Regions from separate parts of the Erwinia pyri genome, predicted to be linked through region 2. Evidence: predicted binding sites of a transcription regulator. Region 2 holds the regulator's gene; the other holds the start of a gene.
The links. Region 2 encodes PhoB, which activates phosphate uptake and scavenging genes when phosphate is short. Its sites were predicted from a motif close to CTGTCATAAAACTGNCNNAT; they were not measured.
Positions count from the first base shown of each region.

Region 1 (7,225 bases), 1.7 Mb from region 2:
AGGGGCATATCTGGGTTAAACACCAGCAGGAATGGGTTGATCTTGTCAATGCGCCCGCCCGACAGATTCTGGCGCTGCGGCGTGACACCATCGGCTGGGTCAGCCAGTTTCTGCGGGTGATCCCGCGAATTTCCACACTTGATGTGGTGGCCCAGCCGCTGCGCGAGCGCGGCGCGGAGCGGCAGGAGAGCGAGGAGCGGGCAAAATCGCTGCTCAGCCGCCTGAACGTGCCTTCCCGTCTGTGGGATCTCGCCCCCTCGACCTTCTCCGGTGGTGAGCAGCAGAGGGTGAATATCGCCCGCGGCTTTATTGCAGACTATCCGGTGCTGCTGCTGGATGAGCCCACTGCCTCGCTGGACAGCGCCAACAGCGCCGCGGTGGTCAGCCTGATTGAACAGGCCCGAGATCGCGGCGCGGCTATCGTCGGCATCTTCCACGATAACGCCGTCCGGGACCGGATTGCTAACCGTCTTCATGTGATGAACCCCTTTGCTGAGAGCACCGTATGATCATCAATAACGTCAAACTGATTCTGGAAAATGAAGTGGTCAGCGGCTCGCTGGCGTGTGAGAACGGCGTGATCCGGGCCTTCTCCGATACCGCCAGCCAGCTGCCAGCGGCTATTGATGGTGAGGGCGGCTGGCTGATGCCGGGAATGGTAGAGCTGCATACCGACAATCTTGATAAATTTTTCACGCCGCGCCCAAAAGTAGACTGGCCCGCGCACTCCGCCATGAGCAGCCACGATGCGCTGATGGTCGCCAACGGTATTACCACGGTGCTGGATGCCATTGGGGTAGGCGACGTGCGGGACGGCGGGCATCGGCTGGATAATCTGGAGAAGATGATCAATGCCATCCGCTACAGCGAGCAACACGGCCTGAACCGCGCCGAACATCGTCTGCATCTGCGCTGCGAGCTGCCGCATGACTCCACGCTGCCGCTGTTCGAGCAGCTGATGCATACGCCAGAGCTGTCGCTGGTCTCGCTGATGGACCACTCGCCGGGGCAGCGGCAGTACACCTCGCTGGAAAAGTACCGCGTTTATTTCCAGGGCAAGTACAATCTTAACGATCTGGAGATGGATGAGTTTGAGTCGAGCCAGCTGCGCTTTGCCGAGCGCTGGTCGAAACCCAACCGCGAGGCGATCTCAGCCTGGTGCCGTGAGTATCAGATCCCGCTGGCCAGCCATGACGACGCCACGCTGGCGCATGTGGAGGAGTCTAAGGCCGTTGGCAGCGTGATCGCGGAATTCCCCACCACGGAAGAGGCGGCAAGAGCTTCCCGCGAGCTGGGATTGCAGGTGCTGATGGGCGCACCGAATATTGTGCGCGGCGGTTCGCATTCGGGCAACGTGGCGGCGCACCAGCTCGCCGCGCTGGGCCTGCTGGATATTCTCTCTTCAGATTACTATCCCGCCAGCCTGCTGGATGCGGCGTTCCGTATCGCCAGCGACGAGAACAATGGCTATCAGCTCCCGGCGGCTGTCGCACTGGTTACCAGCAATCCTGCCCGCTCGATCGGCCTGACCGACCGCGGAGTGATAGCGGAGGGCAAGCGTGCGGATCTGGTGCTGGTGAATCACCATCAGGGGCAGGTCCACGTGCGCTCGACGTGGGCGAAAGGACGGGTCGTTTACTGATGGCCAGGCTCATCTGGCTGATGGGCGCCTCCGGTTCAGGCAAGGACAGCCTGCTGGATGCGCTGCGCGAAGCGGCACCGGAAGGGGTGCTGGTGGCGCACCGCTACATTACCCGGGCTGCTGACGCCGGGGGCGAAAATCATATCGCCCTCAGCGAGGCGGAGTTTCAGCGACGGCGCGCAAAAGGGCTGTTCGCGATTGACTGGCTGGCGCATCAGCAGGCCTATGCGCTGGGCATCGAAATCGACCTCTGGCTGGCGCAGGATCTTGACGTGGTGGTGAACGGGTCACGGCTGCACCTGCCAGCTGCTGAACAGCGTTACGGTACGCAGCTGCTGCCCGTGTGCCTGCAGGTGTCGCCCGGGGTGCTGGCTCAGCGTCTCCGGCAGCGCGGCAGGGAGGGGGAGGAGCAGATAGCGCAGCGCCTTCGCCGTGCCGCAGAAGGCCCGCCGTCTTCCTGCATGATGCTGAATAATGACGGCCCGCTGAGCCAGACGCTGAGCGAGTTTATGGCGCTGCTGGCAGAGCAGGCGTGTTCGCCAGCTCAAGCGTTTGCTGCTTCAGGTAGCCAGGCTGCGGGACGCTAAACGAGTTTATAGCGCTGCTGGCAGAACAGGGCAGCTCGCCAGCTGAAGCGCTTGCTGACGCAAGGCGTGAAGCTGCTGGCCGCTGAGCACTTTTGCAGCGCGGGCAGTTGAGCAATGAGCATTATGCTCCGGGAGAGGCTAACCTTATGCAGTTTACTTTTTTGGGAACCGGTGACGTCCGCCAGGTGCCGGTTTTTGGCTGCGATTGCGCAGCCTGTCTGCGCGCCCGGCAGCACTCCGCGCGACGGCGCACGCCCACCAGCGCCTTAATCCGCCAGGGTGGCGAAACCACACTGCTGGATGCGGGGCAGTGCCATCTGGAGGAGCAGTTTGCGCCGGGCGAGCTGGACCGCATTTTTCTGACCCATTTTCATATGGACCATGTGCAGGGGCTTTTTGCGCTGCGCTGGGGGATGGGAGCCAAAATTCCGGTTTACTCTCCGCCCGACGAACAGGGATGTGACGATCTCTACCGGCATCCCGGTCTGCTCGCCTTTCAGCCTTTCCTGCGGCCTTTTGACCCGCTTCCCTGCGGCGATCTGCTGTTTACGCCGCTGCCGCTTATTCATTCGAAAATCACCTTCGGCTATCTGATTGAGCATCAGGGCGTGCGGCTGGCCTACCTTACCGATACCGTCGGGCTGCCAGAGGAGACGCTGAGCTGGCTTCAGCAGCGAAGGATCGATCACCTGGTTCTCGACTGTAGCTATGCTCCCACCGACTCGCCGCCGCGCAACCACAATGACATCTCGCTGGCGCTGGCTTTACATCAGCAGCTTGCTCCTGCTCAAACCTGGCTGACACATATCGGTCATGAGGTGGATAACTGGCTGGCTGCCAATTCCTTGCCGCCAGGCGTAGCCGCAGCGTATGACGGCTTAACGCTGGAAATGTGACAATGTCACTTTTTCCCTGCGTCATTTTTTCATCATCCCGTTGTCATTAAACCGTCACTGCGCTCGCCGTTAATAGGGCGCACAAGGCGTAACGCCTGACTCACTACGGGAAACACTATGGCACAGGCACTGTTAAAACCGGCCCCCGCTCCTGAGCTCAAGCCGCTGCGGTCAGCGCAGAAAAAAGTTCTGGCCGTAAGAGGCCTTGGCAAAGCGTACAACGCGCAAAACCGCGTGTTGCAGGAGATTAATTTTGATTTGCACGCCGGGGAGTTGGTGGCCGTTGTCGGGCGTTCCGGCGCGGGGAAATCCACGCTGTTGCATGTGCTGAATGGCACACTGCCTGCTACAGAGGGGGAGATCCTGAATTACCGCGAATCGGGTCAGCAGCAGAACATCGTTGAGCTGAATGCACGCCAGATGCGCGAATGGCGTAGCGAGTGCGGCATGATTTTCCAGGACTTCTGCCTGGTTCCGCGTCTTGATGTGCTCACCAATGTTCTGCTTGGCCGTCTCAGTCAGACTTCCACCCTGAAATCCTTTTTCAAAATCTTCCCGGATGCCGACCGCGCGCGGGCGATTGGCCTGCTGGAGTGGCTGAACATGCTGCCGCAGGCGCTGCAGCGTGCGGAAAACCTCTCGGGCGGACAGATGCAGCGCGTGGCGATCTGCCGGGCGCTGATGCAAAACCCAAAAATTCTGCTCGCCGATGAGCCTGTCGCCTCGCTCGATCCGAAAAATACCCGCCGCATTATGGATGTTCTGCGTCAGGTGAGCGACAACGGCATCAGCGTGATGGTCAACCTGCACTCGGTTGAACTGGTGAAAGAGTACTGTACCCGCGCCATTGGTATCGCCAAAGGGCGCATTGTGTTTGACGGACATCCGTCGCAGTTAACCGAAGAGCTTCTCCATACGCTGTATGGCGAAGAGATGACGCAACTTAACTAAGATCTTTTTTGGGACCCGGCAATGAAAAAATTATTATTAACCTCCCTCCTGGCAAGCGTAGTGGCATCAGGTTTTGCTCAGGCAGCCACGCCAAAGGAACTGAACTTAGGCATTTTGGGTGGTCAGAACGCCACGCAGCAGATCGGTGATAACCAGTGCGTAAAGGATTTCTTCGATAAAGAGCTGGGGACGGATACTAAATTACGTAACTCTTCCGACTACTCCGGCGTGATTCAGGGGCTGCTGGGCGGCAAAGTGGATATGGTGCTGAGCATGTCTCCCTCTTCCTATGCCTCTGTCTATATTAAAGATCCCAAAGCGGTAGACGTTGTGGGAATTGCGGTTGACGATACTGATAAATCAAAAGGCTACCACTCAGTGGTTATCGTGAAAGCCGACAGCCCCTATAAGAAGCTGTCAGATCTGAAAGGCAAATCTTTCGGTATGGCTGACCCTGACTCAACCTCAGGCTTCCTGATCCCCAACCAGACCTTCAAAAAAGAGTTTGGCGGCAGCGTGGATGACAAATACAACGGCTTCTTCTCCAGCGTGACCTTCTCCGGCGGCCATGAGCAGGACGTGTTAGGCGTGCTGAATGGTCAGTTTGAAGGTGCAGTGACCTGGGCTTCCATGGTCGGCGATTACAACACCGGCTACACCAGCGGGGCGTTTACCCGCATGATCCGCATGGATCACCCCGACCTGATGAAGCAGATTCGTATTATCTGGGAATCGCCGCTGATCCCTAACGGCCCGATCCTGGTAAGCAACAAGCTGGATGCTGATTTCAAACCTAAGCTGGTCGCTGCCATCAAAAAGCTGGATACCGAGAACCACAGCTGCTTTATCAAAGCGATGGGCGGTACACAGCATATTGGCCCGGCTACCGTGGCGGATTACCAGAACATCATTGATATGAAGCGTGAACTGACCAAGGGCGCGCGTTAAGTTGCGGTCCGGGAGCGCCTGATTCAGATCGCTGAGCAGGCGCTCTTTTTGTTTCAACTCTTAACCGGTTAACGTATGCAAAACACTGAGTTTGAGCGCTATTATCAGCAAATTCGTGGCAGGCAGAAACGCGATACGGTTCTCTGGTCGCTGATCCTTCTGGCTCTCTTTCTGGCTTCCGGCAATGTCGCCGAATTCAGCCTCACCACCGTTCTGACGTCGCTGCCTCATTTCTTCGATTATCTTGGTGAAACGCTGCCAGTGCTGCACTGGAACCTGCTGTTTGCCGACGGGCATACCGAAGGCTCGCTGGCTTACTGGGGTTACCGGCTGCATATTCAGCTGCCGTTGATCTGGGAAACGCTCAATCTGGCGCTGGCGGCAACGCTGCTGTCGGTGGCTGCGGCGGTGATCCTTGCGTTTCTTGCCGCTGACAATACTCACTCCCCGGTCTGGCTGCGCTACGCCATCCGCACCGCTGTGGCCTTTTTACGCACCATGCCGGAACTGGCCTGGGCGGTGATGTTTGTGATGGCCTTTGGTATCGGCGTGATACCGGGCTTTCTGGCGCTGGCGCTGCACACTATCGGCAGCCTGACCAAGCTGTTCTATGAAGCTATCGAGAGCGCTTCGGATAAGCCGGGGCGAGGGCTGGCCTCCTGTGGTGCTGGCCCCTTACAAAGAATGCGTTTTGCGCTCTGGCCACAGGTGAAGCCGGTGTTTCTCTCTTACAGCTTTATGCGTCTGGAAGTCAACTTCCGGCAGTCGACCATTCTTGGGCTGGTAGGGGCCGGCGGTATAGGTCAGGAGCTGATGACCAATATCAAGTTGGATCGGTACGATCAGGTCAGTATGACGATGTTGCTGATTATCGTGGTGGTGTCGCTTCTGGATACTTTTTCCGGCCATCTGCGCCGCTGGGTTGTCGAGGGGAAAGCAGCATGATCGCCTTAGCCGGTTCTGACTCTTTAAACAGTATGAAAGCGAAGCACAGCGAGCTTTTCTCTGTGCAGCGTCGCTATTTGCGCCAGCTTGGCATTATCGCTGCCGCTGTGCTGCTTTATTACCTCTTCTTTTTTAATATGTTCGGCATTTCCTGGGCGCAGTTAGCCGCGGGCAGTGCGCAAATTGGCCGTTATTTTCTGCGGATGTTTGTCTGGCATGATGTGGCAAACTGGCCGTTTGCTTACTATTTCAGTCAAATTTTCATCACGCTGGCGATTGTCTTCGCTGGCACCATTACCGCCACGCTGGTTGCGTTACCGGTGTCGTTCCTGGCCGCACGTAACGTGATGTCATCCAGAGCGCTGCGCCCCGTGGCGCTGGTGGTACGCCGTCTGCTGGATATTCTTCGTGGCATCGATATGGCGATTTGGGGACTGATTTTTGTGCGAGCCGTGGGCATGGGGCCGCTGGCTGGTGTCCTGGCAATTGTGATGCAGGATGTGGGGCTGCTGGGCAAGCTTTATGCGGAGGGGCACGAGGCGGTAGAGCGTTCGCCTGGCAGGGGGCTGAATGCAGTGGGAGCTAATTCGCTGCAAAAGCATCGCTACGGCATTTTTACCCAATCTTTCCCGGCATTTCTGGCATTGAGTCTCTATCAGATTGAGTCCAACACCCGATCGGCGGCAGTATTGGGTTTTGTCGGGGCAGGCGGCGTCGGCCTGGTCTATGCCGAGAATATGCGCTTATGGAACTGGGACGTAGTGATGTTTATTACCCTGATTCTGGTGATGATTGTGATGGCGATGGATATCGTCTCCGCAAAATTACGCAAGCGCTATATTACCGGCAAGGCGATCCCGCTGTTTGGTCAGGAGTAGGGTGCGGTTAAAACGGGGGGCGGTGATTTGGCGTTGCCTGGGAGGTCCGGCGTTGCCTTTGATTTCAGCGCTTACACAGGTCAAAAACCGGCTGTGGTGCCCCTCAAAAATCCGGCGTTGTCGGTGAGTTCAGTGCTCGCACAGGTCAAAAACGGGCTCGGTGATTTGGCGTCACCCCGGAGCTCGTTATCCAGGACGCCGTGAATCCCTCCCTGGAGGCTTCGCTGCCGCATCCCTGCGGCAGAGACCTGGCTAACGAGCTCCAGGGCGCCACCCGTTAAATTCTGCGTCGTTGGTGGGGTTAGCGCTTACACAGGTCAAAACCGGCCGCGGTGATTTGGCACTACCCCTGAGTTTAGCGTTCAAACAGGTCAAAAC
Region 1 covers NZ_CP132353.1:1,763,354-1,770,578, forward strand. The annotation lists gene phnL (phosphonate C-P lyase system protein PhnL) at 1-509, shown strand, start outside; gene phnM (alpha-D-ribose 1-methylphosphonate 5-triphosphate diphosphatase) at 506-1,642, shown strand; gene phnN (ribose 1,5-bisphosphokinase) at 1,642-2,229, shown strand; gene phnP (phosphonate metabolism protein PhnP) at 2,376-3,125, shown strand; gene phnC (phosphonate ABC transporter ATP-binding protein) at 3,243-4,076, shown strand; gene phnD (phosphonate ABC transporter substrate-binding protein) at 4,098-5,024, shown strand; gene phnE (phosphonate ABC transporter, permease protein PhnE) at 5,100-5,969, shown strand; gene phnE (phosphonate ABC transporter, permease protein PhnE) at 5,966-6,847, shown strand.
Region 1: the regulator PhoB is predicted to act here: its motif matches at 3,166-3,185, upstream of phnC (phosphonate ABC transporter ATP-binding protein).

Region 2 (7,225 bases):
AGCAGCTTGCCCGGATAGAGAGAGATGCCGATCACAAGTGAAAAATAGACCAGGCTGTAGATTAACAGCGGCAGCGGGCCCTCACCTGTTAAAGGGGCAAGGCCCACTTCAAAAGAGACGGTCGCCGTGCGTGGCGTGGCGAAGAGCGGCCCGACGGCCAGGTAACAGACGGTCGCCAGCACGATACCCGCCGCTTTGCCGATGGGTGTGCTCAGCGCATCAATACCGCCACCAACGCGTGCCAGTGCAATCACGGTAATGACCGGAAGGCCGACTGCGGTAATCAGGAAGCCCAGGGCGGCAATCCAGACGTGTTCGCCAGACTGAATCCCTACCATAGGGGGAAAAATAATATTGCCTGCACCCACAAACAGCGCAAAGGTCATAAAGCCCAGCGCAAGGATGTCTTTGGAAGTTAAACGATTAGTCATAAGCAGAAAATTAACCCGTACTGGTGTTCAGTGAAGTCGCGATGTCAGCTTTATCACCCTGCCCGCACTAAAAACGCCAGAATCGCCGCGCGATACGGAGAAATGTTTTTCCTGCTGTCGTTCTGGTAGCGGATATGTGCTGATTTTTGATCTTTTTACAGGGGGATAACGTAAAAACGGCGCTAAGTAAACCGTTTATAGGGGAGAAAGGCAAGGTGCGATCGGAAAAGCAGAGTGATATGTTGCAAAAATTACTGCATCCAGTGATTCACTTCAGTTTATCGGCTGGATGCCTTACATGATTTGTATTTTTTCCGCGCGATGCGGGGTTATTTTCTGCATGGAGAGAGGCAAAGATGCACGAAAGGCGCGAATAGTCGCGCCTTTTGCACAGAGTAACGCCGCGTTACCAGACTTGTTTAGCGATATCCACTACCAGACGCAGCTTGGCCCACTGCTGCTCTTCGCTCAGGCTGTTGCCCTCTTCCGTTGAGGCAAAACCACACTGTGGGCTGAGGCAGATCTGATCAAGACTGACATACTGCGCCGCTTCAGCGATGCGCTGTTTCACGGTTTCCGGGTTTTCCAGCTCGCCATTTTTGGTGGTGATCAGACCCAATACTACCTGCTGTTTGCCAGGCTTGATGAAGCGCAGCGGTTCGAAACCACCAGAACGCTCGTTATCATATTCCAGGAAGAAGGCGTCGATATTGACGGTGCCAAACAGAATTTCCGCTACCGGCTCATAGCCCCCTTCAGAGATCCAGGTGGAGCGGAAGTTGCCGCGACAGACATGCAGACCAATGGTCAGATCGTCCGGCTTACCTTCGATCGCTTTGTTCAGCACCTGCGCATAGATGTGCGCCAGCTCTTGCGGATCCTCGCCACGCTCAACGATCTGTTTCTTCTGATCTTCCGAGCAGAGATAGGCCCAGACGGTGTCATCCAACTGCAGATAGCGGCAGCCTGCGGCGTAAAAGGCCTGGATGGCGTCACGGTAAGTCTGCGCCAGATCGTCAAAATAGACGTTAAGATCGGGATAAACTTCAGCGTCGATAGCTTTACGTCCGCCGCGGAAGTGCAGCACGCTTGGGCTGGGAATGGTCATCTTCGGCACGGCGTCGCCGCTGATGCTTTTCAGGTAACGGAAATCTTCCAGCATCGGATGTTTGCCAAAACCGAGTTTGCCGGTAACGCGGATGCTGTGTGCTTTGGTCTGCACACCGTTAAACTGAATGCCCTGCTCAGACTCGTAGCGCTCCACTCCTTCCAGACCGTCGAAGAAGTCAAAGTGCCACCAGGCGCGACGGAATTCACCGTCCGTCACCACTTTCAGCCCGCAGGCGCGCTGGTGTGTGACCACATCACGAATGGCTTCGTCTTCGATGCGCTTAAGCGCAACAGCATCGATCTCACCCGCCTGGAACTGCTCGCGAGCCTGTTTGATGGCTGCAGGGCGAAGGAAGCTGCCGACCACTTCGGCACGATACTGGGCTGAATCTCTCTGCATGGTATGTCACTCCTGGCACGCCGATTGTAATTTACCGGCGAAATTATCACGATTCGTTATATGTAGACTTCTGGATGTCTATATGGCTGTGATACAGAGTGTCATGAGAAAGATTCAGCTGCAACCGAGGAAATTTCATCATGCATGAAAAAAATTCATGTTGGTGCTCACTTATTTGGCATCCAGCAGCAGACGCGCCTCGCGACGCTGCTGGTCAGAGAGAGGCAGATAACCCGCCTGAGTCACCCACGCCTGGCCCCGATCGGAAAGCACGTGCTGAAGGAAAGCAGCCGCAATCGGCTCCAGCGGTTTACCGGGCGGTTTATTAACATAAAGATAAAGCTTACGCGCATAGGGATAGCTACCGCTGCGAATAGTCTCTGCATTTGGCGCAATCCACGCCGTTCCGTCACGAGATACCGGCAGCGTTTTTACGCCGGAGAGGTGGATCCCCATACTGGCATAACCAATGGCATTCAGCGTGTCGGCCACGGCCTGCACCACGGCCGCGGAACCCGGATACTCGCTGACATCATTGCGGAAATCACCGTTACAGAGCGCCTGCTGCTTGAAGAAACCCCAGGTGCCGGAAGCGGAATTACGGCCAAAGCGTTGCAGCGGACGTTCAGGCCAGCCGGATTGTGTCAGGTTGAGATCGCCCCAGTGATTGATGGCCGCAGCGGCTCCGCAGCGGCGGGTCACAGAGAAAATGGCATCGAGCTGTTTGGTGTTAAGCCCCTGCAAGGGGTTGTCCTGATTCACCACCACCACCAGCGCATCCATAGCCACCGGCACAGCCAGCGGCGGATAACCATAGCGCGCTTCAAACAGCTGGCGCTCCACAGCCTGCATGGGACGGCTCATCGCGCCGATCTGTGCCGCGCCTGCAGCGAGGGCGGTAGGCGCAGTAGAGGAGCCGGCTGCCTGAACCTGCACATTCACGCCGGGATATTGTCGGTTGAAACTCTCGCCCCACAGCGTCATCAGATTGCCGAGCGTATCTGAGCCGACGCTGGTCAGATTCCCGGCCAGCATCCCCTCTTCGGCCTGCGCCATCAGGCTGAAACAGGTCAGGGCGAGCAGAAACAGCTTTTTCATCTCAGGTATCCGGTTCGATCAACGAACCGCATTCTGAGCCAACTCGCGGCTGACAATCAACCTTGGCGGCAGGATGAAGCTGAAACAGGTCGCCACGCCCGGCTCGCTGGTGATATCGAGACGGGCGTTATGGTGACTCAACGCGTGTTTCACAATGGCCAGGCCAAGCCCGCTGCCGCCGGTTTGCCGTGAACGCGCTTTATCCACGCGATAAAAACGTTCCGTCAGGCGGGGAATATGTTCAGGCGAAATGCCCGGACCATTATCCTTCACCCTGAACAGCGCGCCCTGCGGGGTTTGCTGCCAGCTGATATCAATGCGTGTACCGGGCGGCGTGTGGTTAACCGAGTTATAAACGAGGTTGGAGATGGCGCTTCGCAGCTGCTCGTCGTTGCCGAAAACCCGCAGATGTTGATCGCTGTGGAAATGGATTTCGTGCCGCCCCTGGCTCAAGGTTTCTGCTTCACGCTGCAACAGCTTCAGCATTAACGGCACGTCGACTTTTTCCTGCAGATCGAGCGCTGGCGCGGCTTCAATACGGGAGAGCGTCAGCAGCTGTTTAACCAGCCCATCCATGCGGCGGGTCTGCTCCTGCATCGTATGCAGCGCTTTATCCCGCAGCGGCCCCTCCATGACGGAGTCATTCATCATCTCCAGGTAGCCCTGCAGCACCGTTAACGGCGTGCGCAGCTCATGGCTGACGTTGGCGAAGAAGTTACGGCGGGCGCCTTCCAGCTGATGCATCTGCGTCACGTCGCGCGCCACCAGCAGCCACTGCCCTTCTGAATAGGGCATCACGCGGAATTCAAGATGGCGATGGCTGTTAAGCACCAGGGTCAACGGTCGGGTAAAATCGCGCTGGCGGAGGTAGCGGGTAAATTCGGGGTAACGAAGCAGGTTAAGGATGTTCTGACCGTTATCCTCCGGCCAGCGCAGCCCCAGCATCTGTTGCGCCAGCCCGTTGCACCAGAAGATGGTTCCCTCTTCGGTGGTCAGTACCACGGCATCGGGCAGCGACTCCGCTCCGCTGCGGAAACGCTTAATCAGATGGCCAAGCTCGCGCCGACGCCGACGATTTCTCGCCTGCATCTGGTAGAGGCCATAAAAGAGCGGCTCCCAACTTCCGCGACCGGCTGGCGGCGTCATGCTGCGATCGATCCAGAGCCAGTGGGACAAACGGAGTAAATTAGCGAAGTGCCAGCCCATTACGGCCAACACGGCGATCAGCAGCAGCCAGGGCAGGTAGCCTACCAGCAGCCCCAAAATCAGGGCAGGCAGGCAGGCCAGCAGCAGCTCCAGCAGCAGTCTCTTCCAGGAGAGGCGTTCCAACACGGTAAAGGCTCCAGTGCGAACGATCAGTAACGTGCAGAGAAACGGTAACCTGTTCCGCGAACCGTCTGCACCATGCGATCGTGCCCGGTCAGTTCCAGCGCCTTGCGTAAGCGGCGAATATGGACGTCAACGGTACGATCTTCGACGTACACGTTAGTGCCCCACACATGATTAAGCAACTGCTCGCGGCTGTAGACCCGCTCCGGGTGCGTCATAAAGAAGTGCAGCAGCTTGTACTCTGTCGGCCCCATCTCCAGCGGCTGAGTCTCAGACATCACGCGGTGCGAAGAGGGATCGAGGCTCAATCCCTGTATTTCAATAACCTCTTCCACCGCCATTGGCGAGATGCGGCGCATCACCGCTTTAATCCGCGCCACCAGCTCTTTCGGCGAAAATGGCTTGGTAATATAGTCGTCGGCCCCCACTTCCAGACCGCGAACGCGATCCTCTTCTTCGCCACGCGCCGTGAGCATCATCACTGGGATCTCCCGGGTCATCGCTTCACGCTTCAGGTGCTTAATAAACTGAATGCCCGATCCTCCCGGCAGCATCCAGTCCAGCAGGATCAAATCAGGCCAGGGTTCGATAAGCATACTGACCGCACTGTCATAATCTTCCGCTTCTATCGGTTGATAGTCATTTTGCTCCAGAACGAAACACAACATCTCACGGATTGGGGCTTCATCTTCGACTACCAGAATGCGCTTAGCCATTATTGCTCCTGCTACTGTGACGGAATGCCACTGGATATGCGGCGCCATTATGCGTCAGTTTTATGACAGTTTTATGAAAAAAAGAGCCCCCAGCCCGCCGATTTATAACACTTTTATGAAGGTAGCGGCTGGGGTTTTGCGCAGGGCTGTTTATAATCGTCGGCACTGCTTTGCGCCTCAGAGGGATCCCATGCGAATACTCCACACGTCAGACTGGCATCTGGGCCAGTTCTTTTACACCAAAAGCCGCGCTCCGGAACATCAGGCTTTTATTGACTGGCTGCTGGAACAGGCGGTGGAAAAGCAGGTGGACGCCATTATCGTTGCGGGTGATATCTTCGATACGGGTTCGCCGCCCAGTTATGCACGTGAACTCTACAACCGTTTTGTGGTGAAGCTGCAGCAAACCGGCTGTGAGCTGGTGGTGCTGGGGGGAAATCATGACTCTGTGGCCACGCTGAACGAATCCCGCGAGCTGCTCGCCTGTCTTAATACCCGGGTAATTGCCGCAGCCAGTGACGATCCCGCGCAGCAGGTGCTGATGCTCAACACGCGCGAAGGCAAGCCCGGCGCGCTGCTCTGTGCGATCCCTTTCCTGCGGCCGCGCGACATTACCCTCAGCAGGGCAGGCCAGTCTGGGCGGGAAAAACAGCTGACGCTGCTGGAGGCGATAACCCAGCACTACCAGCGCTGTTGGCAGGCGGCACTGGTAGTGCGTGAACAGCATAATCTGCCGCTCCCCATTATCGCCACCGGCCATCTGACCACCGTTGGCGTCACCAAAAGTGATGCGGTCAGGGATATCTACATCGGCACGCTTGATGCCTTTCCGGCGCAGGCTTTTCCGCCAGCAGACTACATTGCGCTGGGGCATATCCATCGTGCGCAACGCATTGCTGACAGCGATCATATCCGCTACAGCGGCTCCCCTATTCCGCTCAGCTTTGATGAGCTGGGCCGTGAGAAAAGCGTCTTTCTGGTCGATTTTGCCGAAGGCAGGCTCAGTAACGTTGAAGCGTTGCCGATCCCGCTCTTTCAGCCCATGCAGATGATCAAAGGCTCGCTGGAAGAGATTGAGCAGCAGCTTGCGGCGATCCTGCCGCGTGAAGATGGCAAAACCGTGTGGCTCGATATCGAAATTTCCACCCATGCCTGGCTGAACGATCTGCAGCGTCGTATTCAGGAGCTGACGGAGCAGCTGCCTGTGGAGGTGGTGCTACTGCGTCGCAGCCGGGAGCAGCGTGAGCAGGTCATTAACCGTCAGAATAATGAGACGCTGAGCGAGCTGAGCGCGCAGGAGGTGTTCAGTCGCCGACTGGCGCTTGAGGAGCATGAGGATCCGGAACGGCTGGCTCGCGCTACCACGCTGTTTAAACAGACGCTGGCCGAGATAGATGATGAGGAGCAGGCATGAAGATCCTGACGCTGCGTTTTAAAAATCTCAACTCCCTGAAGGGGGAGTGGAAGATCGACTTCACCGCCGAACCTTTCGCCAGCAATGGCCTGTTTGCCATTACCGGGCCTACGGGCGCGGGCAAAACCACACTGCTCGACGCCATCTGCCTGGCGCTTTATCACGAGACCTCAAGGCTGGGTAAGCTCTCGCAGTCGCAGAACGATCTGATGACGCGTGACACCTCCGAATGTCTGGCAGAGGTTGAATTTGAGGTAAAAGGGGTGGCCTGGCGGGCATTCTGGAGCCAGAACCGGGCGCGTGGCGCAGTAGAGGGTAACCTGCAGGCGCCGCGCGTAGAGCTGGCCCGCTGCGAAGACAATAAAATCGTTGCCGACAAGGTCAAGGATAAGCTGGAGATGCTGACCGCCCTCACCGGCCTGGACTTTGAGCGCTTTACCAAGTCGATGATGCTGTCACAGGGACAATTTGCGGCGTTTCTGAACGCCGACGCCAACAGCCGCGCGGAGCTGCTTGAAGAGCTGACCGGCACCGAAATTTATGGCCGTCTCTCCGCCAGCGTGTTTGAACGCCATAAAACGGCTAAAGCGGCGCTGGATACCCTGCGCGCGCAGGCGAGCGGCATGGCCTTGCTGGAAGAGCAGCAGCTCTTACAACTCACAACCCAATTGGATGAACTGATCACAGCGGAGCAGGTGCTTACTTCGCAACATCAGCGGCACCATTT
Region 2 covers NZ_CP132353.1:3,462,594-3,469,818, forward strand. The annotation lists gene brnQ (branched-chain amino acid transport system II carrier protein) at 1-431, opposite strand, end outside; gene Q3V30_RS16465 (cobalamin-independent methionine synthase II family protein) at 838-1,941, opposite strand; gene Q3V30_RS16470 (PstS family phosphate ABC transporter substrate-binding protein) at 2,113-3,039, opposite strand; gene phoR (phosphate regulon sensor histidine kinase PhoR) at 3,058-4,371, opposite strand; gene phoB (phosphate response regulator transcription factor PhoB) at 4,395-5,084, opposite strand; gene sbcD (exonuclease subunit SbcD) at 5,275-6,498, shown strand; gene Q3V30_RS16490 (AAA family ATPase) at 6,495-7,225, shown strand, end outside.